Regions from separate parts of the Rhizorhabdus dicambivorans genome, predicted to be linked through region 2. Evidence: predicted binding sites of a transcription regulator. Region 2 holds the regulator's gene; each other region holds the start of a gene.
The links. The regulator LexA, encoded in region 2, represses DNA repair genes until DNA is damaged. The targets are predictions, from matches to a motif close to GTTCCNCNCTTGTTCT.
Positions count from the first base shown of each region.

Region 1: the regulator LexA is predicted to act here: its motif matches at 2,629-2,644, upstream of CMV14_RS25490 (ImuA family protein).
Region 3: the regulator LexA is predicted to act here: its motif matches at 5,249-5,264, upstream of CMV14_RS01695 (MmcB family DNA repair protein).

Region 1 covers NZ_CP023451.1:191,171-198,964, forward strand. The annotation lists gene CMV14_RS25475 (efflux RND transporter permease subunit) at 1-1,502, shown strand, start outside; gene CMV14_RS25480 (hypothetical protein) at 1,764-1,982, shown strand; gene CMV14_RS25485 (hypothetical protein) at 1,968-2,501, opposite strand; gene CMV14_RS25490 (ImuA family protein) at 2,676-3,407, shown strand; gene CMV14_RS25495 (DUF6504 family protein) at 3,328-4,884, shown strand; gene CMV14_RS25500 (error-prone DNA polymerase) at 4,881-7,794, shown strand, end outside.
Region 2 covers NZ_CP023449.1:92,856-100,649, reverse strand. The annotation lists gene gltX (glutamate--tRNA ligase) at 1-1,182, opposite strand, end outside; gene CMV14_RS00450 (ComEC/Rec2 family competence protein) at 1,332-3,407, shown strand; gene lexA (transcriptional repressor LexA) at 3,533-4,207, opposite strand; gene CMV14_RS00440 (molybdopterin molybdotransferase MoeA) at 4,265-5,452, opposite strand; gene moaC (cyclic pyranopterin monophosphate synthase MoaC) at 5,457-5,930, opposite strand; gene trpC (indole-3-glycerol phosphate synthase TrpC) at 5,927-6,721, opposite strand; gene CMV14_RS00425 (DOPA 4,5-dioxygenase family protein) at 6,769-7,146, opposite strand; gene CMV14_RS00420 (VOC family protein) at 7,203-7,583, shown strand; gene CMV14_RS00415 (nuclear transport factor 2 family protein) at 7,652-7,794, shown strand, end outside.
Region 3 covers NZ_CP023449.1:372,343-380,136, reverse strand. The annotation lists gene CMV14_RS01740 (pyruvate, water dikinase regulatory protein) at 1-321, shown strand, start outside; gene CMV14_RS01735 (Maf family protein) at 360-914, shown strand; gene aroE (shikimate dehydrogenase) at 911-1,765, shown strand; gene coaE (dephospho-CoA kinase) at 1,779-2,399, shown strand; gene dnaQ (DNA polymerase III subunit epsilon) at 2,380-3,081, shown strand; gene hpf (ribosome hibernation-promoting factor, HPF/YfiA family) at 3,157-3,744, shown strand; gene CMV14_RS01710 (PTS sugar transporter subunit IIA) at 3,764-4,249, shown strand; gene CMV14_RS01705 (PaaI family thioesterase) at 4,259-4,714, shown strand; gene CMV14_RS01700 (DUF1491 family protein) at 4,761-5,099, shown strand; gene CMV14_RS01695 (MmcB family DNA repair protein) at 5,276-5,752, shown strand; gene CMV14_RS01690 (DUF7079 family protein) at 5,749-6,111, shown strand; gene CMV14_RS27530 (winged helix-turn-helix transcriptional regulator) at 6,341-6,454, opposite strand; gene CMV14_RS01680 (ankyrin repeat domain-containing protein) at 6,492-7,112, opposite strand; gene CMV14_RS01675 (SCO family protein) at 7,209-7,794, shown strand, end outside.

The DNA of each region.
Region 1 (7,794 bases), on a different replicon from region 2:
CGTTCGGGTTCCTCGGTGAGGAGTTCATGCCGCAGCTCGACGAGAAGGACATCACCGTCACCAACTTCCGCGTGCCCTCCGCATCGATCGACCAGTCGACCCAGATGCAGCTGCAGATCGAAAACGCCCTGAAGACGCTGCCCGAGGTGGCGCTGGTCTTCTCGAAGAACGGCAACGCCGATCTCGGCACCGACCCGATGCCACCCAATGCCTCGGACACCTATGTGATCCCCAAGCCCGAGAGCGAATGGCCCGCCGAGGTCAAATCCAAGGAGGATATCCTGCGGCGGATCGAGGAGCGGATGAAGCCGCTGATCGGCAACCGCACCGAGATCCAGCAGCCGATCCAGATGCGGTTCAACGAGCTGATCGCGGGCGTGCGCGCCGATGTCGCGGTCAAGCTTTACGGCGACGATCTTGATGCGATGAGCGCGCAGGCCAAGCGCATCGCCGGCGTATTGCGCACGATACCCGGCGCGGGCGACGTCAGCGCCGAACAGACTGACGGTGCGCCGACCTTCGATGTGAAGATCGATCGGCTCGCGGCGGCGCGCTACGGACTGACGGTTGAGGAGGTCGCCAGTACCGTCGCCGCAGCACTGGGAGGCCGTGAGGCGGGGCTGTTGTTTGAAGGTGACCGGCGATTCTCGGTGGTCGTTCGCTTGCCCGACGCCCAGCGCGACGATCTTGAAACGCTCGGCGCCATCCCGGTGATGCTGCCCGCGGCCGATGGCCAGATTGCCCGCTCGATCCCGCTGCGCGAAGTGGCGCGGTTCAGCTACACCCAGGGGCTGAACCAGATCAGCCGCGAGAACGGCAAGCGCATGGTGGTCGTGCAGGTCAACGTCCGCGGCCGAGATCTGGGCGGATTTGTGCAGGAAGCGCAGGCGAAGATCGGCAACCTCGATCTTCCGCCCGGCATGTATACAGCCTGGGGCGGCACATTCGAAAGCCTGCAATCGGCCCGGCTGCGCTTGCTGATCGTCGTGCCAATCTGCTTCGTTGCCATCTACGCACTGCTCTACATGGCACTCGGCGGGCTCGTGCCGGCAGCGATCGTCTTTAGCGCGGTGCCGATGGCGCTCGCCGGCGGCGTGTTCGCGCTGCTCCTGCGCGGCATCCCGTTTTCGATCACCGCGGCGGTCGGGTTTATCGCGCTGTCGGGCGTGGCGGTGCTCAACGGCCTTGTCATGATGAGCGCGATCCGCAAGCGACGCGAAGAAGGGGCGGGCGAGGAAGACGCCATCGTCAGTGGCGCGATGCAGCGCGTGCGCCCCGTGTTGATGACGGCGTTAGTCGCCAGTCTCGGATTTGTGCCGATGGCATTGGCAACCGGTACGGGTGCCGAAGTCCAGCGGCCGCTCGCGACCGTGGTCATCGGCGGACTGATCACCTCGACCGTGCTCACATTGCTCGTTTTGCCGGCGATCACGGCTCTTGCTGCTCGGTGGCAAGTCCGCCGTGATCAACGATCCAAGATCGACGCCGCTGTCCAGAGTTAACGGCGGGCCACGAAGGCTACACTACCGAGGAGTGGACGGTCAGCTAAGTTGACCGTCCGCTGGTTGGCGGGATAAGTCGGGCTTCGAAGAGCAGCATTGGATCGCGGCAGGGGCGTCCTCAAGAGACGAGTCTCATTTGGAAATTGCGGAGGTGTCTCTTTTCGAAGTTGCGCTTACAAATTCTTAGAGCGATAATAAGAATTATGTTAAATATCAATATCTTATAAGAATATCAGTCCCGATACAACGCGGAGACCTTTCATGGAAGTCCGATTGAGCGCGACACCTAAAGGCAACGGATTTCAGGCAACGGTCGCATTGCCCGATGGGGTATCGATCAGCTCGGCCGAATCCTATCCCACCGAAGCCGAAGCGATCACCGCGGCGGCCGTGAAGTTGTTGGAGATGCCCGATCGCCTGATGCGCGCGACCGCAGTAGAAGCCGATCTTGCGATCAGCGGCAGCTCATCGCCGGCGTAGCGCCGCCAAGGTGTCCGGCATGATCGTGTAGACTGCCTCGCGCTGGGCGCCGCGATTTTGATGATCCACCCGATAGCCCTGATAGTGGCGTCGCAGGAGGCCGCCCCGACATAGATCCGACACTGCGCGGCTGACATTGCAGCGGCCCGATTGGCGAACCCGCTCACGGACCCTTTCTTCAATGACACGGTCAGCCTGTGTCGGATCGGCCGGTAGTTCGTCAGCCTGCTCAAGTGCCGACCGCACGGTTTCGATCGTCGAACGGCGCCAGGGTGTACGCTGCGCGATCGGAGCCAGCGCATCGCACAGCCAGTCGCGGACAGGCACGGCGTCGCCGTTCACCATCACGCTCGGTCCAGCCCTGCCCTTTTCGTCAGCGACTTCCTCCAGGAGCTGGAGGAGCATGTAGGAGAATTTTGGCCGCGGCGAAGCTGCGGCGATCGCCGCCAAAAGCCCCGGCGTGTCCATCCCTCGCGCGGGTTCGACGGATGCTTCGAATAGGTCTGCCTGATGGAACATAGCATGAATCTACTATGCACTTTGGTGGATGTGAATCCCACAAAGGACCGAAGGCGCTTTTTTTCTGGCGGATTCCACAGGCTTCGGAAGCGGTGCATTTGAGCTGCTTGACTCATCGCCGGGAACAGGAACAAATAAGGAACGAATCAACGAGTCCCGAGTCTCCTGAATGCCATGCGTCAATCAACCGTCCTTGAAGATTTGCGAGCGCGCATCGCGCGTATCGAGGGCGTAGGCGTTCAGCGCGAAGCGATCCCGTTCGGCATCGACGAACTGGATCAGCGATTGCCGGGCGGAGGCATTGCTGCAGGTGCTCTCCATGAAATGATGGGCAGTCCCGATCTCGCGGACGAGGCGAGTGCGACGGTCTTTCTGGCGGGAATCCTGGCGCGAATGGAAGGTCCCGTCTTCTGGTGCCTGCGCTGGCGCGACCTGTTTGCCCCTGCCCTTCATCTCGCCGGTCTTCATCCAGATCGGGTCATCTATGTCGAGGCCGGCAGCGACACCAATGTCCTGCTCGCGATGGAGGAGTGCCTGCATCACCCTGGCATCGCCGGTGTGGTTGGCGAAGTCGGGAAATATTCGACTACTGCATCGAAGCGCCTGCAATTGGCGGCGGAAAGCTCGGGTGTAGCGGCCTTCGTGTTTCGTCGCGCGGCGAAGGCCGAACAGGTCGCCGAAGGGACGGCAGCGATGACACGCTGGCGGATCACCGCTTCACCAAGCGAAGATCTCGGTCTGCCGAGCCTGGGTCGCCCTCGCTGGCATGTGGATTTGGAACGTGTGCGCGGTGGTAATCCGCACGCCTGGATCGTGGAGGCGTGCGATGCGACGGGTCGTATCGCTCTTCCTGCCGCACTGGTCGACCGACCGGCTGCGGCGGAAGATCGCAAAATTGTCGCCTGAGTGCCGTGACGGCCTGGTCCTTGATCTTCCGCTGGTGACCGCGGTGCCCGATCACGGCAGGAAAGTCATTGCTGCCGTCGATGCCGAGGCTAAGGCGCTCGGTGTCCGCGTCGGCATGACCGTGACGAAGGCCCGAGCGTTTGCCCCTGAATTGCAGGTCGTCGATGCCGACCCGGAGGGCGACCTGCAGGGACTTCGCGATCTCGCGCTATGGGCGGGCCGCCGATACTCACCCTTCGTATCACCGGATGCGCCCGACGGAATCTGGCTCGACATCACCGGCTGCGCGGGTCTCTTTGGCACCGAGAAGGCGCTGCTCAAGGATCTCCATCGCCGTGTTGCCGCGTCGGGGCTGGCTCTGCAGATCGCTGTGGCCGACACTGCAGGCTGCGCCCATGCCGTTGCGCGGCATGTACCCGCCGGCCGGCCGGTCACGATCGAGCCGGGCGGACACCGCACTGCCATTTCCATCCTGCCGATATCGGCGTTGCGATTGCCAGGACGCGAGGTCGAAGGTTTGCGCAAGCTCGGATTTGAGCGGATCGAACAGCTCATCGGTGCGCCGCGCGGCCCTCTCGCCAAACGGTTCGGCCGCGAATTGCATCGGCGGCTGGATCAGGCGCTCGGCTTCGTGCCCGAGCCGATCGAGCCGATCTACCCTGAACATCTGCCGCGGGCCCGTCGAGGTTTCATGGAGCCGATCGCGACACCTGAAGCCTTCGCCCAGGTGATCGGCGATCTCGTTGCCGATGTGGTGGGGCAGCTCACCTGTATCGGCAAGGGTGCTCGCCGATTGGATTGCTATTTCCACCGTGTGGACGGCCACAATCAGGCGATCCGCATCGGGACCGCAACCGCATCCCGCGACGCAGGCCATCTCGCGAAATTGCTGTGCGCTAAGATCGAGACGGTCGAGCCAGGGCTTGGCATTGAGGCAATGACCCTCGTGACGCCGCTGGCTGACGCGCTCGCGGCCCAACAGGATGAAGGGTTGGAAAGCCCGCGACGCGGGCCGAACCTCGCCTCTCTGGTCGATGCGCTCGCCAACCGTTTTGGTCCACGGAGCCTGCATCGGGCGGCACCGCACGCGAGCAGTATGCCTGAGCGCTCGATCACCACGATGCCCGCCCTTGCGAAAGATAGCGGCGCCCAGTGGGACGATGACCTCCCTCGCCCCGCCCGCATGTTGGATCGACCCGAGCCAATCGACGTGGTCGCCCTGCTGCCAGACGATGCCCCTCGCCTCTTCGTGTGGCGTCGAAAGCGCTATCGGGTGACCCGAGGCGATGGTCCGGAACGCTTGCACGGCGAATGGTGGCGCGAGAGCGGCAATGAGGCCGACAAGGCGCTGATCGTCCGGGATTATTATCAGGTCGAGACCGAGACAGGCGGTCGGTACTGGCTGTTCCGGCTCGGTGACGGCGTAAATCCGGCTACGGGCACCATGCGCTGGTTCATCCACGGTGCGTTCGCATGAGCGAGGTCGACGCCAACTATGTCGAGCTGCAGGTTACGACGCACTTCAGCTTCCTGAGGGGCGCATCATCCCCCGAGGAGCTGTTCGCCGCGGCCGCATTGCTCGGATTGCCTGCTCTCGGCGTCGTTGATCGAGGATCGGTCGCCGGCATCGTCCGGGCCTGGGATGCCGAACGGACCACCGGCGTTCGTGCCATCATCGGATGCAGGATCGATCTGAGCGACGGCACGGCGCTACTGCTCTATCCGACGGATCGCGCAGCCTATGGCCGAATGTGCCGACTGCTCAGCATCGGCAAAGAACGCGGCGGCAAGGGAGCCTGTCATCTCGACTGGTCGGATGTCGAACAATGGAATGACGGGCTCATCGCGATCCTGAGTCCTGACCGGGCAGACGTCGGCACCGAGGCCGCCCTTGCGCGGACGAAACGGATTTTCGCCGACCGTGCCTATCTGGCTCTGACGATCCGGCGGCGACCGAAAGATGCGATCCGGCTGCGTGATCTCGCGAACCTGGCGGCTGCGGCTCGCGTTCCTACGGTCGCGACCAATGACGTGCTCTACCACGCGGCGGAGCGCCACATGCTGCAGGATGTTGTCACTTGCATCCGGGAGAAATGCACGATCGACGAATTGGGCGCTCGGCGCGAGCGGTTCGCCGATCGGCATCTCAAGACCGGCCAGGAAATGGAGCGGCTGTTCCGTCGCTATCTCAAGGATGCGTCGCCCGTCTCTCGCACGCTCGAGATCGCAGCGCGGTGCAGTTTCAGCCTTGAGGAGCTCCGTTACCAATATCCGGATGAGATCAATGTGCCCGGCCGGACGCCGCAGGAGGAGCTGGAGCGGCTGACCTGGGAGAAAGCCCCCGACCGCTATCCCGAGGGGGTCGATGACAAGGTGCGCTCGCAACTGGTGCACGAACTGAAGCTCATCGCGGACCTTGAGTATGCGCCCTATTTCCTGACCGTCCATTCCATCGTGACCGAAGCGCGGCGGCGCGAGATTATCTGCCAGGGACGTGGGTCGGCCGCGAACAGTGCCGTTTGCTACGTGCTGGGCATCACCTCGATCGATCCGGTGCGCTCGGAATTGCTGTTCGAGCGTTTCGTGTCGGCCGAGCGGCGCGAGCCGCCCGATATCGACGTCGATTTCGAGCATGAGCGCCGGGAGGAAGTGATCCAGTGGATTTATGAGACTTATGGGCGGACGCACTCGGCGCTGACGGCCGTCGTGACCCGCTATCGCGCGCGGGGCGCGGTCCGCGAAGTCGGCAAGGCGCTCGGCCTGAGCGAGGACATGACGGCGGGTCTGGCCGGGTCCGTCTGGGGATGGAGCCAGGATGGCGTCGAGGAAAAACACGCGGAAGAGCTCAATCTGGACCTCGCCGACCGGCGCCTGGTGCTGACCCTGGAATTGGCCCGTCAGCTCATCAATACGCCGCGCCATTTGTCGCAGCATCCTGGCGGATTCGTGCTGACGCGCGATCGGCTTGACGAACTGGTGCCCATCGAGCCGGCTGCGATGGAAGATCGACAGGTGATCGAATGGGACAAAGACGATATCGATCTCCTGGGCTTCATGAAGGTCGATGTCCTGGCGCTGGGCATGTTGTCGTGCATGCGGCGGGCGTTCGAGTTCATGGAGAATGACAAGGGCCTGAAGCTCGATCTCGCGACCATCCCCGCCGAGGATCCGGCGACCTACGCGATGATCCGCAAGGCCGATACCTTGGGTGTCTTCCAGATCGAGAGCCGCGCACAGATGGCGTCCATTCCGTTGATGGCGCCGCGCACCTTCTATGATCTGGTCATTCAGGTGGCGATCGTGCGCCCCGGGCCGATCCAGGGCGATATGGTCCACCCTTATCGTCGCCGGCGCAACGGCGAGGAGGCCGTCACCTATCCGACCGAGGAACTGCGGCGCGTGCTCGAGAAGACCTTGGGGGTGCCGCTGTTTCAGGAGCAGGCGATGCGCGTGGCCATCGAATGCGCTGGCTTCACACCGAGCGAAGCGGATCTGCTTCGGCGCGCGATGGCGACGTTCAAGCTGACAGGCGGCGTCTCACATTTTCGGGACAAGCTGATCGATGGCATGGTCGCGCGCGGATACGATCAGGAATTCGCGGAGCGCACCTTCAAACAGATCGAGGGCTTCGGCTCCTATGGTTTCCCGGAAAGCCACGCCGCGAGCTTTGCGCTGATCGCCTACGCCAGCAGTTGGGTGAAATGCCATCATCCAGATGTGTTTTGCGCCGCGCTGCTAAATGCCCAGCCCATGGGCTTTTATGCCCCGGCCCAAATCGTCCGCGACGCGCGTCAGCATGGCGTCGAGATCCGCCCGATCGACGTCAATCACAGCCGCTGGGATTGCACCCTTGAGCCAACGGGCGGCCGCTATCTCGCCGTTCGGCTGGGCCTTCGCATGGTGAATGAGCTCGCCAACCGCGATGCCGCGGCGATCGTCACGGCGCGCGCCGATCAACACTATGAGAGCGTCGAGGAAATCCAGCGGCGTGCCGGCGTGGGGCGCGGCGCTCTGGATCGGATCGGCGAAGCCGATGGGTTCGGCTCATTGGGGAACAATCGGCGTGAGGGACTGTGGAGCGTTAAGGGGCTCGGCAATGCAGCATTGCCCTTGTTCGCTGCGGCGGACGAACGTGAAGGCAAGCTACGCCAGGAAGCGATCGAGCCGACGGTCATCCTTGCGCCTATGGGCGCCGGCGCGGAAGTGGTCGAGGATTATCGGGCCTCTGGCCTGTCGCTGCGGGCTCATCCGCTGGCGTTCCTGCGCGACGAATTGCGCAATCGCAAGATGATCACCTGCGATGAGCTGCAGTCCATGAAAGACGGCCGCTGGATCAATCTCGCGGGGATCGTGCTGGTCAGACAGAAGCCGGGCTCCGCCAAGGGCG
Region 2 (7,794 bases):
GTCCATATCGAGCGGGCGAGTGCGAAACAGAAACGCCGCCCCGTCCCGTAACTCCTTGAGATCCTTGGCCCTTGCCTTCAAAAAAGGAATGCTGCGAAGCAGAAGGTCGCGATCCTCCGAGTCGAACTCGCGGCCCGCATCGGCCGCGACTCCGGCGATGATCAGGTCCGCAAGCCGCGCATCGTCGGCCTCGCGCATATAATGGCCGTTGAGATTCTCGAGCTTCTTGAAATCGAAGCGCGAGGGCGAACGGCCGACCCCGGCGAGGTCGAACCACTCCACCGCCTGCTCGCGGCTGATGATCTCGTCGTCGCCATGGCCCCAGCCGAGCCGCAGCAGATAGTTGTTCACCGCTTCCGGCAGCAGCCCCATCTCGTCGCGATAGGCGTCGACGCCCAGCGCACCGTGGCGCTTGGAGAGCTTGGCGCCGTCGGCGCCGTGGATCAGCGGGATATGGGCGTAGACCGGATCGGGCCAGTCGCCCGAAATCTCGTTCATCGCCCGGATCAGGGCGAGCTGGCGGAAGGCGTTGTTGAGATGGTCGTCGCCCCGGATGACGTGGGTGACGCCCATGTCATGGTCGTCGACCACCACCGCCAGCATATAGGTGGGCGTCCCGTCCGAGCGGAGCAGGATCATGTCGTCGAGCTCGGCATTCTGGACGGTGACCTGGCCCTGCACCCGGTCGTCGATCGTCACCTCGCCCTCGCGCGGGGCCTTCAGCCGGATGACGAACGGGGCGCCCTGCGGCGCCACCGAAGGATCGCGATCGCGCCAGCGGCCGTCATAGCGCAGCGGCTGCCGGGCGGCCTTCTGCTGCTCGCGCAGCTCGGCCAGTTCCTCGGGCGTCGCATAGCAGCGATAGGCATGGCCGGCGGCGAGCAGCTGTTGGGCCACCTCGGCATGGCGGGCAGCGCGCGAGAATTGATAGACCACCTCGCCGTCCCAGTTCAGGTCGAGCCAGGTCATGCCGTCGAGGATCGCCTCGATCGCCGGCTGGGTGGAGCGCGCGCGGTCGGTATCCTCAATGCGGAGCAGGAACTTGCCGCCGTGATGGCGGGCGAACAGCCAGTTGAACAAAGCGGTGCGCGCGCCGCCGATGTGCAGGAATCCGGTCGGCGAGGGGGCGAAGCGGGTGACGACCTGGCCGGATGGGGTCTGATTTTCGGTGCTTGCGCCCACGCGCGGTTTCTCCAAGATCGGGCAATGGCCTGCGATGTCGATGCGCCCCGTAAAGCATTTTCCCGCCGGGTCAAATTGGCCGGCGATTCGAACGGTGCCGGCCCGGCCCCATTGTCGGGCGAACGGTGATCGCCGGCCTGCGGGACCGCATGGCCGGCGCGGCGCGGCGGATCGAGGCGGTTCTGGAGGCGGAGCGCGATCAGCTGGCGCTGTGGCTGCCGGTCGCGCTGGGCGCGGGAATCGCGCTCTGGCTGGCGCTGCCCCGCCCGGCGGGCTGGTATGCGGCGATGGCGCTGCTCGGCGGGGTGGCTCTGCTGGGGCTCGCGGTCGGCCCCGGCACGCGGCTGGGCCGATCGTTGCTGGCGGGTGGGCTGGTCGCGCTCGCCGGGCTGCTGCTGATCTGGTTCCGCGCCGACTGGGTGGCCTCGCCGCGCATCGACCGGCCACGGGTCGCCGAGGTGGCGGGGCGGATCGAGGCGGTCGAGCGGCTGCCGGCGCGCGAACTGGTGCGGCTCACCATCGCCACCGATCCCGGCCTGCTGCTGCCCCCGCGCCTCCGGCTCAATATCGACGAGGCCGATCTGGCCGGGCCGGTCGTCGGCGGCAGCCGGATCGTGGTGCGCGCCCGCCTGCTGCCGCCCGCGCCGCCGGCGGTGCCGGGCGCCTATGATTATGCGCGCGCCGCCTGGTTCGCCGGCATCGGCGCCACCGGCAAGGCGCTCGACCGGCCGCGCATCGCGGCGGGCGAGGCGGGCGGTTTCCTGCTCTGGCTCGCCGACGCCCGCGCCCGCCTGTCGCAGCACATCGAGGCGCGGGTGGCCGGTGCCAGCGCGGGCGGGATCGCCGCCAGCCTGGCGACCGGCGACCAGGGCGCGATCGCCGAGGAGGATGCCGAGGCGCTCCGCCGCGCCGGTCTCGCCCATCTGCTCTCGGTATCGGGGCTGCACGTCTCCGCGGTGGTCGGCGGGGTGCTGCTGCTGACGCTCAGATTGCTGGCGCTGAGCCCGGCGCTGGCGCTACGCGCGCCGCTGCTGCTGATCGCGGCCGGCGCGGGGGCGGTCGCCGGTATCGCCTACACCCTCTTGTCGGGCGCGCAGGTGCCGACGATCCGATCCTGCGTCGCCGCGCTGCTGGTGCTGGCCGGGATCGCGATGGGGCGGGAAGCGATCACCCTGCGGCTCGTCGCGACCGGCGCGCTCGTTGTGCTGTTGCTCTGGCCCGAGGCGCTGGCGGGGCCGAGCTTCCAGCTCAGCTTCGCCGCTGTCACCGCGCTGGTCGCGCTGCTCGATCATCCCAGGGTCGCCGCCTTCGCCGCGCGGCGCGAGGAGCGGCTGGCGGCGCGCTGGGGCCGGGCGATCGCGGTGATGCTGCTCTCGGGCCTGCTGATCGAGGCCGCGCTGGCCCCGATCGCGCTGTTCCATTTCCACAAGTCAGGGCTGTACGGCGCCGCCGCCAATATCGTCGCGATCCCGCTCACCACCTTCGTCATCATGCCGCTGGAGGCGCTGGCGCTGCTGCTCGATGTGGCGGGGCTTGGCGGGCCGGCCTGGTGGCTCGCCTCCCATGCGCTCGCCCTGCTGCTGTGGATCGCGCACCGCGTCGCCGACGCGCCGGGATCGGTGGCGATGCTGCCGACCATGGCCTGGGGGGCCTTCGCGCTGATGGTGGCCGGCGGGCTGTGGCTGGCGCTGTGGCGCACGAAGCTGCGGCGCTGGGGGCTGGCGCCGCTTGCGGTGGGCGCGCTCTGGGCGCTGGCTTCGCCCGCGCCCGATCTGCTGGTGACGGGGGACGGCCGCCATGTCGCGCTGGCGCTCGGCGATGGCCGGGTGGCGCTGCTGCGCGAACGGACCGGCGATTATATGCGCGGGGTTCTGAGCGAGGCGGCCGGGGTCGATGCGGAACCGCTGCCGTTCGATGCGCTGATGCAGGCGCGCTGTTCGGCCGATCTGTGCCTGGCGGAAATCAACCGGGGCGGGCGGCGCTGGCGCATCCTCGCGACGCGCAGCCCCTATCTGGTCGACTGGCGCCGCATGACGCGGGCCTGCGCTGCTGCCGACATCGCGATCAGCGAACGCCGCCTGCCGCGCGGCTGCAACCCGCGCTGGCTGAAGATCGACCGGCCGCTGCTGGCGCGGACCGGCGGGCTTTCGGTCGATCTCGACCGGGGACGGATCGACAGCGTGGCGGCCCATGTCGGGCAGCACCCCTGGTCGGTGTTCCGCTAGACGGCCAGAAAAGCGGTCGCCCCGGCGGAGGCCAGGGCCGTAAGAGCTTCTCGGTCAGCTACCCGCAAGCGCCTGTTGCGGCCCCGGCCTCCGCCGGGACGCCGCCCGTGGTGGGCTTGCGGCGCTCAGTAGCGCCGCAGCAGCCCTGCCAGCTTGCCCTGGATCTGGACCTGATCGGGCTTGTAGCGCTGCGGATCATAGGAGCGGTTGGCCGGGTCGAGCCGCACCATCGCGCCTTCCTTGCGGAAATATTTGAGCGTCGCCTCATGATCGGCGATCAGCGCGACGACGATCTCGCCGTCGCGCGCGGTCTGGGCGCGGCGGATCAGCGCATAGTCGCCGTCGAGGATGCCGGCCTCGACCATCGAGTCCCCCGACACCTCGAGCGCATAATGCTCGCCCGGGCCAAGCAGCGCGGCGGGAACCGACAGGCTGCTCTGCCCCTCCAGCGCCTCGATCGGCAGACCGGCGGCGATGCGGCCGTGCAGCGGAATCTCCAGCACATTCTCGTTCGCGGCCTGCGGCACCGGGGCGGAGGCGGGGGCCTTCGCCTTGGTCGCGGGCGCGGCGGCCTTGCCTGCCACCGTCTCCGGCATCCGCAGCACCTCCAGCGCGCGGGCGCGGTTGGGCAGGCGGCGGATGAAGTTGCGCTCCTCGAGCGCGCTGATCAGCCGGTGGACGCCGGACTTGGACTTGAGGTCGAGCGCCTCCTTCATCTCCTCGAACGAGGGCGACACGCCGGTCGCGGCCAGCCGGTCATGAATGAAGATGAGCAGATCATGTTGCTTGCGGGTCAGCATACCAAAGGTCCTTGTCGGGAACGGACGAGGAACATTTAGGCAACTGTAGGGAATCTGTCAAGCGAGCGGAATGATCTCCACATCGGCGCCCGCTTCCAGCGCCGGCGAGTCCGATTCCCGGACGATCAGCAGCTCCGCCTCGACCAGCGCGGCGAGGCCGGCGCTGTCCTGGCTGGCGGTGGGGACGGCCAGCCCCCGCGACCATTTGCCGCGCAGATATTCGGCCCGGCCGCCGGTCGCGGGCAGCGCTTCGCCCAGCCGGGCGGCGGCGGGGGGCGGAACCGGCCGGGCGCTGCCCAGCAGATGCGCGATCAGCGGCTTCAGGAACAATGTCGCGGTGACGAAGGCCGAGACCGGATTGCCGGGCAGGCCAAGCACGATTGCCCCGCCCAGCGTGCCGATCATCACCGGCTTGCCCGGCTTCATCCGCACCTTCCAGAAGTCGATCGTCGCGCCCGCCTGCTCCAGCGCGGGGAGGACGAGGTCATGGTCGCCGACCGAGGCGCCACCGGTGGTGACGATGATGTCGGCGCCGCCCGCCAGATCGGCGAAGGCGGCACTGATCAGGCCGAGATCGTCGCGGATGATGCCATGGTCGGTGACCTGCGCCGGGGTGCCCGCCAGCAGCGCCGCGAGCATCGGCCCGTTCGAGGCGGGGAGCAGCGCGCCGGTCGTGGGTTCGCCCGCCGGCACCAGTTCGTTGCCAGTCGAGAGGATCGCGACGCGCGGGCGCCGCCGCACGGGAAGCGCGCCATGGCCGCCGCTCGCCGCCAGCGCGATCGCCGCCGCGCCGATCGGGGCACCGGCCGGGATCAGTATGTCGCCCTCGGCGAAGTCGCTGCCCTTGCGGCGGATATGCGCGCCGATCCGGGGCGGCCCCTCGCCGGTCATGGTCAGGCTGTCGCCGTCGCGGCCCGCCTCCTCCTGGATCAGGATGCTGTCGGCCCCTTCGGGAACCGGGGCGCCGGTGAAGATGCGCGCCGCCTCGCCGGGCGCCAGCGCGCGGCCGAGGCCGCCGCCCGCCGCGCTTTCGCCCGCGACGGTCCACGGGCCGGGGCGTTCGGCGAAGCGGATCGCATAGCCGTCCATCGCCGACAGATCGAGCGCGGGCTGGGTGCGCTTCGACAGGATGTCCCCGGCGGCATAGCGGCCACGGGCGTCGAGCAGCGGCACGGTCTCGACGGGCAGCGCCTCCTTCAGCGCGAACATCCGCGCCTGCGCCTCGGCCGTCGGGATCAGCGCCATCGGCCTATTCCGCCTTCCAGTCGCCCGACTTGCCGCCGGTCTTGGACAGCAGCCGGACCCCTTCGATCCGCATGGCTTTGTCGAGCGCCTTGGCCATGTCATAGACGGCCAGCAGCGCCACCGAGACGGCGGTCAGCGCCTCCATCTCGATGCCGGTGGTATAGGTGGTCGTCACCGACGCGGTGGCGCGGATGCCGTCGGCCTCGATCGCGAGGTCGAGGGTGACGCCCGAGATCGGCAGCGGGTGGCAGAGCGGGATCAGGTCGGCGGTCTTCTTCGCCGCCATGATCCCCGCGACCCGCGCGACCGCGAGCACGTCGCCCTTCTTCACCGAACCGGCGCGGATCGCCTCCAGCGCCTGTGCCGCGATCAGGATGCGGCCCTCGGCGACGGCGACGCGCTTCGTCTCGGCCTTGGCGGAGACGTCGACCATGCGGGCCGCGCCATCCTCGTCGATATGGGTGAGCTTGTCGCTCATGCCCCGGTCAGCAGCCTGCGCGTGGCGGCCGCCACATCGTCCTGGCGCATCAGGCTCTCGCCGACCAGGAAGCAGCGGACGCCATGTTCGGCCATCGCGTCGAGATCGGCCTTGGAACCGAGCCCGCTCTCGGCGACGAAGGTGCAGCCGGCGGGCGCGTTGCCGACCAGCTCATAGGTGCGGTTGAGATCGATCGAAAAGTCCCGCAGGTCGCGGTTGTTCACCCCGATCAGCCGCGATTTCAGCCTGATCGCGCGCTCCAGTTCGGCCGCGTCGTGGACCTCGACCAGCACGTCCATGCCATGCTCGATGGCGGCGGCCTCGATCTCGGCCATTTCGCCATCGTCCAGCGCGGCGACGATGATCAGGATCGCGTCGGCGCCCAGCGCGCGCGCCTCGGTCACCTGCCAGGGATCGACCATGAAGTCCTTGCGCAGCGCCGGCAGTGCGCAGGCGGCGCGCGCCTGCACCAGATAATCGTCATGACCCTGGAAATAGGGGACGTCGGTCAGCACCGACAGGCAGGCGGCGCCCGCCGCCTCATAGGCGCGGGCGTGGGCGGGCGGATCGAAATCGGAGCGGATCAGCCCCTTGGACGGCGACGCCTTCTTGATCTCGGCGATCAGGCCATAGCCGCCCGCCGCCGCCCTGGCGTCGAGCGCGGCGCGGAAGCCGCGCGGCGCATCGGCCGCCCTGGCGCGCGCGCTCAGCTCGGCGAAGCTCGTCGCGGCCTTCGCCCGGGCGACATGCTCGCGCTTGGTGTCGCAGATCTCGGTCAGCTTGTTGCTCATCGCCGCGCGGCATAGCGGGGGGCGGGCGGCGGGTCCAGTTGGGCGGGCTAGAAATCGCTGCGCCCGAAGCGGGCCAGCCCCCGGTTGATGCCGGGCGGATCGAGCACGGTAAGGTCGAGGTCGAGCGGCTCGCCATGCCATTGCCCCAGGCTGGTGTGATCGGCGAGATCGTCGAGCGTCAGCGGATGGACCAGAGCGCGCAGCCCCGCCGCCTCGATCAGCGGGACGATGTCGGGCAGCGAACGCACCCTGAAATGCACTTCATATTGCGGGATCGGGTGCGGCCCGGCGGGGCCTTCGGTCATCGCGCCGACGAACACTATGTCCGCTCGTCGCGAAAAGGCGTCGCGCAGCGCTTCGGCGGCGGGACGTTCGGACGCTGTGAAATAGATGTGCGCGTGATAGGGTGCATCCGGGCCGGTCATGGTGCGGCAGATTAGGATCGCGGTCCCGGAACGGCAATCGTCGTGGAGCGAAGTCGATGACGGTCGAACTCAACCACAGCATCATCTGGTGCCGCGACAAGCGGGCTTCGGCGGATTTCCTCGCCGGGATGCTGGGCCGGCCCGCTCCCGTGCCCTTCCATCATTTCCTGGTGGTCGACTTGGACAACGGCGTGTCGATCGATTTCATGGAGAAGGAGGGGCCGGTCGCGCCCCAGCATTATGCCTTCCTGGTCGACGAGGAGAGCTTCGACGCGATCCTCGGGCGCCTCCGGGAAAGAGGCCTCGACCACTGGGCCGATCCGGCGCGCAGCCAGCCGGGCCGGATCAACCATTTTGGCGGCGGGCGCGGCGTCTATTTCACCGATCCGGACGAGCATCTGCTGGAGGCGATCACCCGCCCTTATCCGCGGGATTGAGCGCTTCGCATATTGCCGCCCGGCCGCGCAAATCCTAAGGGTGTGGCTTACCCACAGCTGGAGGGCACATGCTGGATCGGGTTTCGATACTCGCGGCCGTGGACGACGCCTATGCGCGGCGCGCCAGCGGCGACAAGGTGGCGCTCGATGCGATCTGGGCGCCGGGCGCGGTGTTCGAACTGGTCGGGCGATCCCCGCTGATGGCCGCCAC
Region 3 (7,794 bases), 280 kb from region 2:
AACGTGCCGCTGGTCGTCGAATCGCCGCCGCCCGCGTCCTTCTATACGCTGGTCCATCCGCTGATCGTCGGGCTGACGACCAGCCCCGACCGGCTGATCCAGATCCGTCGCAACCGGCTGCTCTCGCTCAACCAGTCGCCCGAGACCGCCTATGTCGACCAGGAGAAGGTGGTTGCCGAACTGACCTTCGCGCGGCGCATCTTCTCCGACCATGGCTGGCCGGTGATCGACGTCACCCGCCGCTCGATCGAGGAGACCGCCGCGGCGATCATCAACCTCGTCAACGAGCGCGCGGCGAAAAACGAGGGTGAGGGGCTGTGAGGTTGATCCTCGCCTCGCAATCCGCATCCCGCCGGGCGATGCTCGCCGCCGCCGGAGTGCCGCATGAGGCGATGGCCGCCGCCGTCGACGAGGAGTCGATGAAGGCCGGGCTGCGCGCCGAAGGGGTCTCGCCCCGCAACCTCGCCGACGCGCTGGCCGAGCTCAAGGCGACCAAGCTGTCGCATCGCCACCCGACCGATCTCGTCCTCGGCTGCGATTCCACGGTCGCCTTCGAGGACGGCACGATGATCGACAAGGCAGCGAGCCGCGAGGAACAGCGCGATCTGCTCAGGCGGCTGAGCGGCACCCGCCACAAGCTGCACAGCGCGGCGGTGATCTGCGAGGGCGGGGTGCCGGTGTGGCGCCATGTCGATAGCGCGACCCTGCATGTCCGGGCCCTCAGCGACGCCTTCATCGATGGCTATATGGAGGCCGAATGGCCGGCGATCGGCCATTGCGTCGGCGGTTACCGGATCGAGGGGCTGGGCGCGCAGCTCTTCGCGCGGATCGAGGGCAGCCAGTTCACCATATTAGGGCTGCCGCTCCTCCCCCTGCTCGACTATCTCCGGACGCGGGGAGTGATCGAGTCATGAGCGACGTGCCATTTGCCGAGGTGATCGGCGATCCGATCAGCCATTCCAAATCGCCGATGATCCACAATTTCTGGCTCGAACGTGCTGGAATCCAGGCGGAATATCGCGCTTCTCATGTGAAGCCTGAAGATCTTTGGACGTTTTTCGAGGATCGCCGCCGAAACCCTTTGTGGCGCGGCTGCAATGTCACGATTCCGCACAAGCAGGCGGTGATGAAACTGCTCGACCGGATCGATCCTGCCGCCGAGCGGATCGGCGCGGTCAACACGGTGGTTCCCGAGGATGGCAAGCTCGTCGGCTATAATACGGATTATATTGGCTTTCTCGAACCGCTTCAGCCGTTGCTGGCGCAGAACCACCTGTTCCGCATGGCGCGGATCATCGGCTCGGGCGGGGCGGCCAAGGCGGTGGCCCTGGCGCTGCACGACCATGGTTTCACCTGCGTGATCATCGCCCGCGACATCGAGAAGGCGAAGGCACTGCGCGAGAGCTTCGAGCCCGACGACCGGCTGGTCGCCCCGCTCGACATCTTCGCCGAGCCGACCGACTTCCCGTTCGACGACCGCGAGGGGATACTCGACCTCGTCGTCAATACCACGTCGCTGGGCATGAAGGGCCAGCCGCCGCTGCTGCTCGACTTCAGCCATGTCCCGCCCAATTCGGTGATCTACGACATCGTCTATGCGCCGCTGGAGACGCCGCTGCTCGCCGAGGGCCGGGCGCGGGGGCTGCGCGCGATCGACGGGCTGCACATGCTGGTCGGCCAGGCGGCGGCGGCGTTCGAGCGCTTCTTCGGCCGCCCGGCCCCGCGCGATGCCGACGATCGGCTGCGGGCGATGCTGATCGCATGATCATGGGTCCCGCATGATCGTCCTCGGCCTCACCGGATCGATCGGCATGGGCAAGTCGACGGTGGCGAAGATGTTCGTCCGCTCGGGCGTGCCGCTGTTCGACGCCGATGCCGAGGTCCACCGGCTGCAGGGCCGGAACGGACGGCTGGTGGCGGCGATCGAGCAGGCCTTCCCCGGCACCGCCAGCCCCCACGGCATCGATCGCGCGGTGCTCTCCAAATATGTGCTCGGCGACCGCGAGGCGCTGCGCCGGCTCGAACGCATCGTCCATCCCGCCGTGGCCGAGTCGCGCCGTATCTTCCTGCGCCGGCACCGCTCCCGGCCGCTGGTCGTGCTCGATATCCCGCTGCTGTTCGAGAAGAAGGGCTGGCGCCAGGTCGACGCCATCGCCGTGGTCTCAGCCCCGGCCTGGAAACAGGCCCGCCGCGTACTGGCAAGGCCGGGCATGAACCCCTTGAAACTCAAGCATATCCGATCGCTGCAGCTGCCCGATCACAAGAAGCGGGCGCGTGCCGATTTCGTGATAGACAATGGCGGCACGATCGATCGGACGCGGCGCTCGATCCGTCATCTCGTCACTTGCCTCTCGGCGCATGGAGTCCGATATTGTCGGCATGCGCGAGATCGTCTTTGATACCGAAACGACCGGCCTCAACCCCGCAACGGGCGACCGGCTGGTCGAAATAGGCTGTATCGAACTGATCAACCGGGTCGAGACCGGGCGCACCTATCATTGCTATTTCAACCCGCAGCGTTCGATGCCGATCGAGGCGGAGAATGTCCACGGCCTGTCCGAACGCTTCCTGAGCGACAAGCCCCTGTTCGCCGACAAGGTGGAGGAGCTGCTGGAGTTCATCGGCGATTCGCCGCTCGTCGCGCACAATGCCGGCTTCGACTTCGGCTTCCTCAACGCAGAGCTGGGGCTGTGCAGCCGCGAGGCAATCTGCCTGACGCGGATGATCGACACCGTCGCGATCGCCCGCAAGGTCCACCCCGGTGCCAAGCACACGCTGGACGCGCTGTGCACCCGCTACGGGATCGATCGCAGCCATCGCGTCAAGCATGGCGCGCTGCTCGACGCGCAGCTGCTGGCGCAACTCTATGTCGAACTGACCGGCGGCCGCCAGATCGGCCTGTCGATCGGAGAGGTGATCGTCGAGGAGACGATCATCGTCGCCACCACGCGCGCGGCTGTCGCCGCCCGCACCATCAGGGCGATCCGCCCCCATCATGCCAGCGAGGAGGAACTGGAGAGACACAAGGCGTTTATCGAGAAGCTGGATTCGCCGCTCTGGCTGGAAGGTGCCGCTGCCTGATCGATCCGTTAAGATGCGGATGACATCGGGCGGTCGGATACCCCATCATCGGCTGCATATGGTTGGAGAATTGCTATGGAAATTCGTGTTTCGGGACATCAGGTCAACACGGGCGACGCCCTTCGCACCCATGTCGAGGACCGGCTCCACGCGATCGCCGACAAATATTTCTCGCGAAGTCTCTCCGCCCATGTGACCTTCGGCCGGGGCCAGCACGGCAACGGCTTCTCCTGCGACATCGTGGCCCACGTCATGCACGGCGTGATCCTGAAGGGATCGGGCCATGCGATGGAGGCGCATCCGAGCTTCGACCAGGCCGCCGATCGGGTCGAGACCCAGCTGCGCCGCTACATGAACCGGCTGAAATCGCGCAACGGCGCCAGTGTCATGCCTTCGCTCGAGGCGATTGATGACAATGCCGGCTATACGGTGTTCGAAGCGCCGCGCGAGGAAGAGGAGGAAAGCGGCGACAGCCCGGTGATCATCGCGGAGACCCGCGTCGATGTTCCCGATGCCTCCGTTTCGGATGCGGTGATGATGCTGGATTTGCGAAATACCACCGCGCTTCTTTTCCGAAATTCTGGTACCGGCGCCTTCAATATGGTGTATCGGCGCAGTGACGGCACGATCGGCTGGGTGGAGCCGAGCCGGGCAGCCGGATAAGGACAGCGAACCCCGTCGAATGACTGACAGCAAATCGATGGACGACCTGAGCGACCTGTTGTCGCCTCAGGCGATACAGGCCGCGTTGGTCGTCCCGAACAAAAAGGCGCTGTTCCAGCAGCTTGCCGGTCATGCCACGAAGCTGGTGGATGCCGATGCGCGGATGATCGTCGATCGCCTCGTCGAACGCGAGCGGCTGGGCTCTACCGGCTTCGGCGGCGGCATCGCCATCCCGCATGGGAAGATCGAGGGGCTCGATCGAGTCGTGGGCCTGTTCGCCCGACTCGGCACCCCGATCGACTTCGCCGCGATCGACGATCTGCCGGTCGATCTGGTGTTCCTGCTGCTGTCGCCGGTCGATGCCGGCGTCGAGCATCTGAAGGCGCTCGCCCGGGTCAGCCGCCGGCTGCGCGACAAGGCCTTCGTCGCCAAGTTGCGGGGTGCCGGATCGGACGACGCGCTCTATGCGCTGTTTGCCACCGGCGAGGCCCGCGACGCCGCCTGAGGCCCACCGATGACCGGCGAGACCGGCGCCGAAGCGCATTATCGCGCACTCGAGTCGCTCTATGCGGCGGCGCCGATCAACCGGCTGTTCACATCCCGGCTGGAGATTCCGCGCGAAGGGGAGTCGCGCATCCACTTCGAGATCGAGCCGAGCCATTATCACGCCGCCGGCGCGGCCCATGGCACCACCTATTTCAAGATGCTCGACGATGCCGCCTTCTATGCGGCGAACAGCCTGGTCAATGATTTCTTCCTGCTGACCACCGCCTTCAACCTGCTGCTGACCCGCCCGCTGAAGGCCGGGCCGATCACCGCCGAGGGCCGCTGGGTCAACGGCCGCCGCCGGGTGCTGGTCGCCGATGCGCGGCTGATCGATGCCGAGGGGGAGGAGGTGGCGCGCGGCACCGGCACCTTCATGCGATCGCGCATCCGCCTGGCCTCGCTGCCCGGTTACGCCCGCTCGTGACGGTTTCAGCGAAGCTGAAACGGCGGGCCGGCACCGTACCCGAAAGATGACCGAGCCGCGGCCCGCCACCGGGCTGCTCGTCTCGGCGCTGATCCGCCGGATTGAGGCCGAGGGCGGCTCTGCGATGGTGCTCGCCAGGGGTGACGCGATCGCGGGCGCGCTGCTGCTGCTGCTGGCGGACCGCGGCGTGCTGTCTGGAATCGCGGAACGCATGTGGCGCTTCGACGGCGGCTATGGGCTGGACTTTGTAGGGCCCACCGATCCGGACAAACCGGGGGTCGCCGCCGACTATATCGCCCGCCGCCGCAAGTCCGACCCCGACCTGTGGGCGGTCGAGATCGATCATCCGGAAGCGGAGCGGATCGCGGGCGAGGTGCTGCTGTGATGAAGGTCCTCCCTATCGCGTAGCGATGGGGAGGGGGACCATGCGCAGCATGGTGGAAGGGCGGCGCCCTGGCGCCGTCTTCGACGGCTTACTCTTTCACCACCCTCCCCGGCTTTGCCAGGGAGGATCTTGATCGGTCCCTTTCCTTCGTTCCCGCCTTGTTCTATCCTCCCGCCATGGCCAGCGCCCCCGAGTCCCTCGCCCCGATGATCGCCGCCGATGTCGCGCGCGGCGTGGCGCGGCTGTTCCTCCAGGCGGAGATGACGCCGCTGCCGGAGGTTCCGCTCGGCAATGGCCGCCGCGCCGACATCATGGCGATCGATGCCAGGGGCTGCATCACCATCGTCGAGATCAAGGTGTCGCGCGCCGATCTGCTCGGCGATGCGAAATGGCCCTTCTATCTCGACTATTGCGACCGCTTCTTCTGGGCGGTGCCCGGCGGGTTCGACCTCAGCCCGTTCGAGACCGAGGCGTTCCAGCCCGGCTGCTGCGGCCTGATCGTCGCCGACCGCTACGACGCCGCGATCCTGCGCGAGCCGCTCCACCGCCCGCTGCCGGGCGCGCGGCGCAAGGCGGAGACGCTGCGCTTCGCAAGACGCGCGGCCCGGCGGCTGTGGGGGGAGCTCGATCCGTTTCCGGAGAGCTGTGTGTGACGCTGTCGGCGGCCGAGATCGAAAACAGATTGCCGCTGTGGACTGCGTTGTCGGAACTGTTTCTGGATACGGAAGTGGATTACCGGCGCCTTGCCGACGCCGTCCGCATGTCGGGATTCGCTTTGCACGACGTTGAAATCATCCTGCGCAGCGAAGTGTTTCCGGCTTTCGTCGGCGCGATGCATCCGGTCGCTGGCGAATGGATACCCTGGGATGAGGCGGAAGTTCGCGAGATCGTGACCCGATCGATGGCAGGAAACCGGCCATGGTTCGGATCGATGCTGAGGAAGTTCTTCTTCTGGGGGATGATAGAGTCCCAGTGGCAGAAGGTTGCTCTCCTGGTCCGCGACAATCCCTGAATCGTCATGCCCGCCCCTCGACTGCCTGCAAGGCAGGCGCTCGGGATAAACTTTCGCCGAAGGCGAAAGGCTGGCGTCCATGTCTGTCTTCGCTCACGACGGCATCCGGTCTTTGAGAGACATGGACCCCAGCCTGCGCTGGGGTGACGATGAAAGAACAGGGCTTCCTTCTCTCATCGAACGCCGTCCGTGCCGCCTCGATGCTCTCCAGATTCGCCTCGGCCCATAGTCACACCCCGCCAAATGCCTCGCTCAGTGTCTCGCCCGGCGCGGTCAGCCGATAGTCGACATGGGGCGGGATCGCCGGGTGGATGGTGCGGTGGACCGGCCCGTCGCGTTCCATCTGGCGCGCCCCCGGCCCGTGCCGGAGCGGTGGCCGGTCAGAGGCCGGGGCCCGACATCTTGGGCTTGGGCTTGGCGACGGTCTTGTTCTCGTCGATCAGCTTGAGCACCGCCGCGCCGCGCGGATCCTCGGCGGCATAGTCGCGCGCCGACTTGCCGGCGATGCGATCGGCGATCTTCGCGTCGGCGCCGTTGGCCAGCAGGATGCGGACCAGCGGCACGTTGCGCTGCTGCACCGCGATGATCAGCGGCGTTTCCCCGCTGCTGTTGCCGAGATTGACCTGCGCGCCGCGCGACAGCAGCAGTTCCGCCCCTTCGGGAAAGCCGAGCAGCGCCGTGAAATGCAGCGCGGTGTTGCCCTTGCCGTCCTTGACATTGGGGTTGGCGCCCCGGCTCAGCATGAAGTTCGACCAGGTCAGGTCGCGCCGCTTGATGGTGATGATCAGCGCGGTCTCGCCGGTGGTGTAGTCGCGCGTGTTGATCAGGGTCGCGCCGTTCCCCTGCAGCGCCTTGGTCGCCTTGTCGCCGTCCGACTGGCGGACTGCGTTGAGGAAATTATAGCTGTCGGAAAATTGCGCGGCGGCGGGGGTGGCGGCGAGCGCCAGCGCCACGGCGGCGAAGCTCGGCAGGATAAGGCGGCGGATCATCTTGTGGGTCATGTCCCTGTTACGAAACGCTCAACCGGTGGGCGAGCCGTCACCTCACCGATCAGGCTCTTGCTTGTGGGCCAATAGCAAAGCATGGCTGGCGGCACCATGAACAATCCCACCCTTCGACCGCTGGTCGCCGCCCTGCTGGCGATGGCCGCGCTGCCGCTGTCGGGCTGCGGCGGCCCGCCCGAGACTCCCCCCCTGGCCGATGCCCGGATCGGCGGCCCCCTCACGCTGGTCGACCAGGACGGCAAGGCGGTGAAGGACAGCGATTTCGCCGGCAAATACCGGCTGATCTATTTCGGCTACACCTTCTGCCCCGATGTCTGCCCGGTCGACGTGCAGACGATCATGAAGGGCTATCGCCTGCTCCGGCAGCGCAACCCCGATCTAGCCGCGCGGGTGCAGCCGATCTTCATCACCGTCGATCCCGAACGCGACACCCCCGCCGCGCTCAAGGCCTATACCAACGCCTTCCCCGGCCTCGTCGCGCTGACCGGGACGCCGGCCCAGATCGCCGCCACCGCCAAGGCCTTCGCGGTCTATTACCAGAAGATCCCCGCCAAGCAGGACAAGAAGGACCCGCGCCCGCCCGAGCAGTTCGCGGCCGAAGAGAAGAACAACTATCTGATGGACCATAGCCGCACGGCGATGCTCTTCGGCCCCGGGGGCGAGCCGCTCGCTCTCGTCG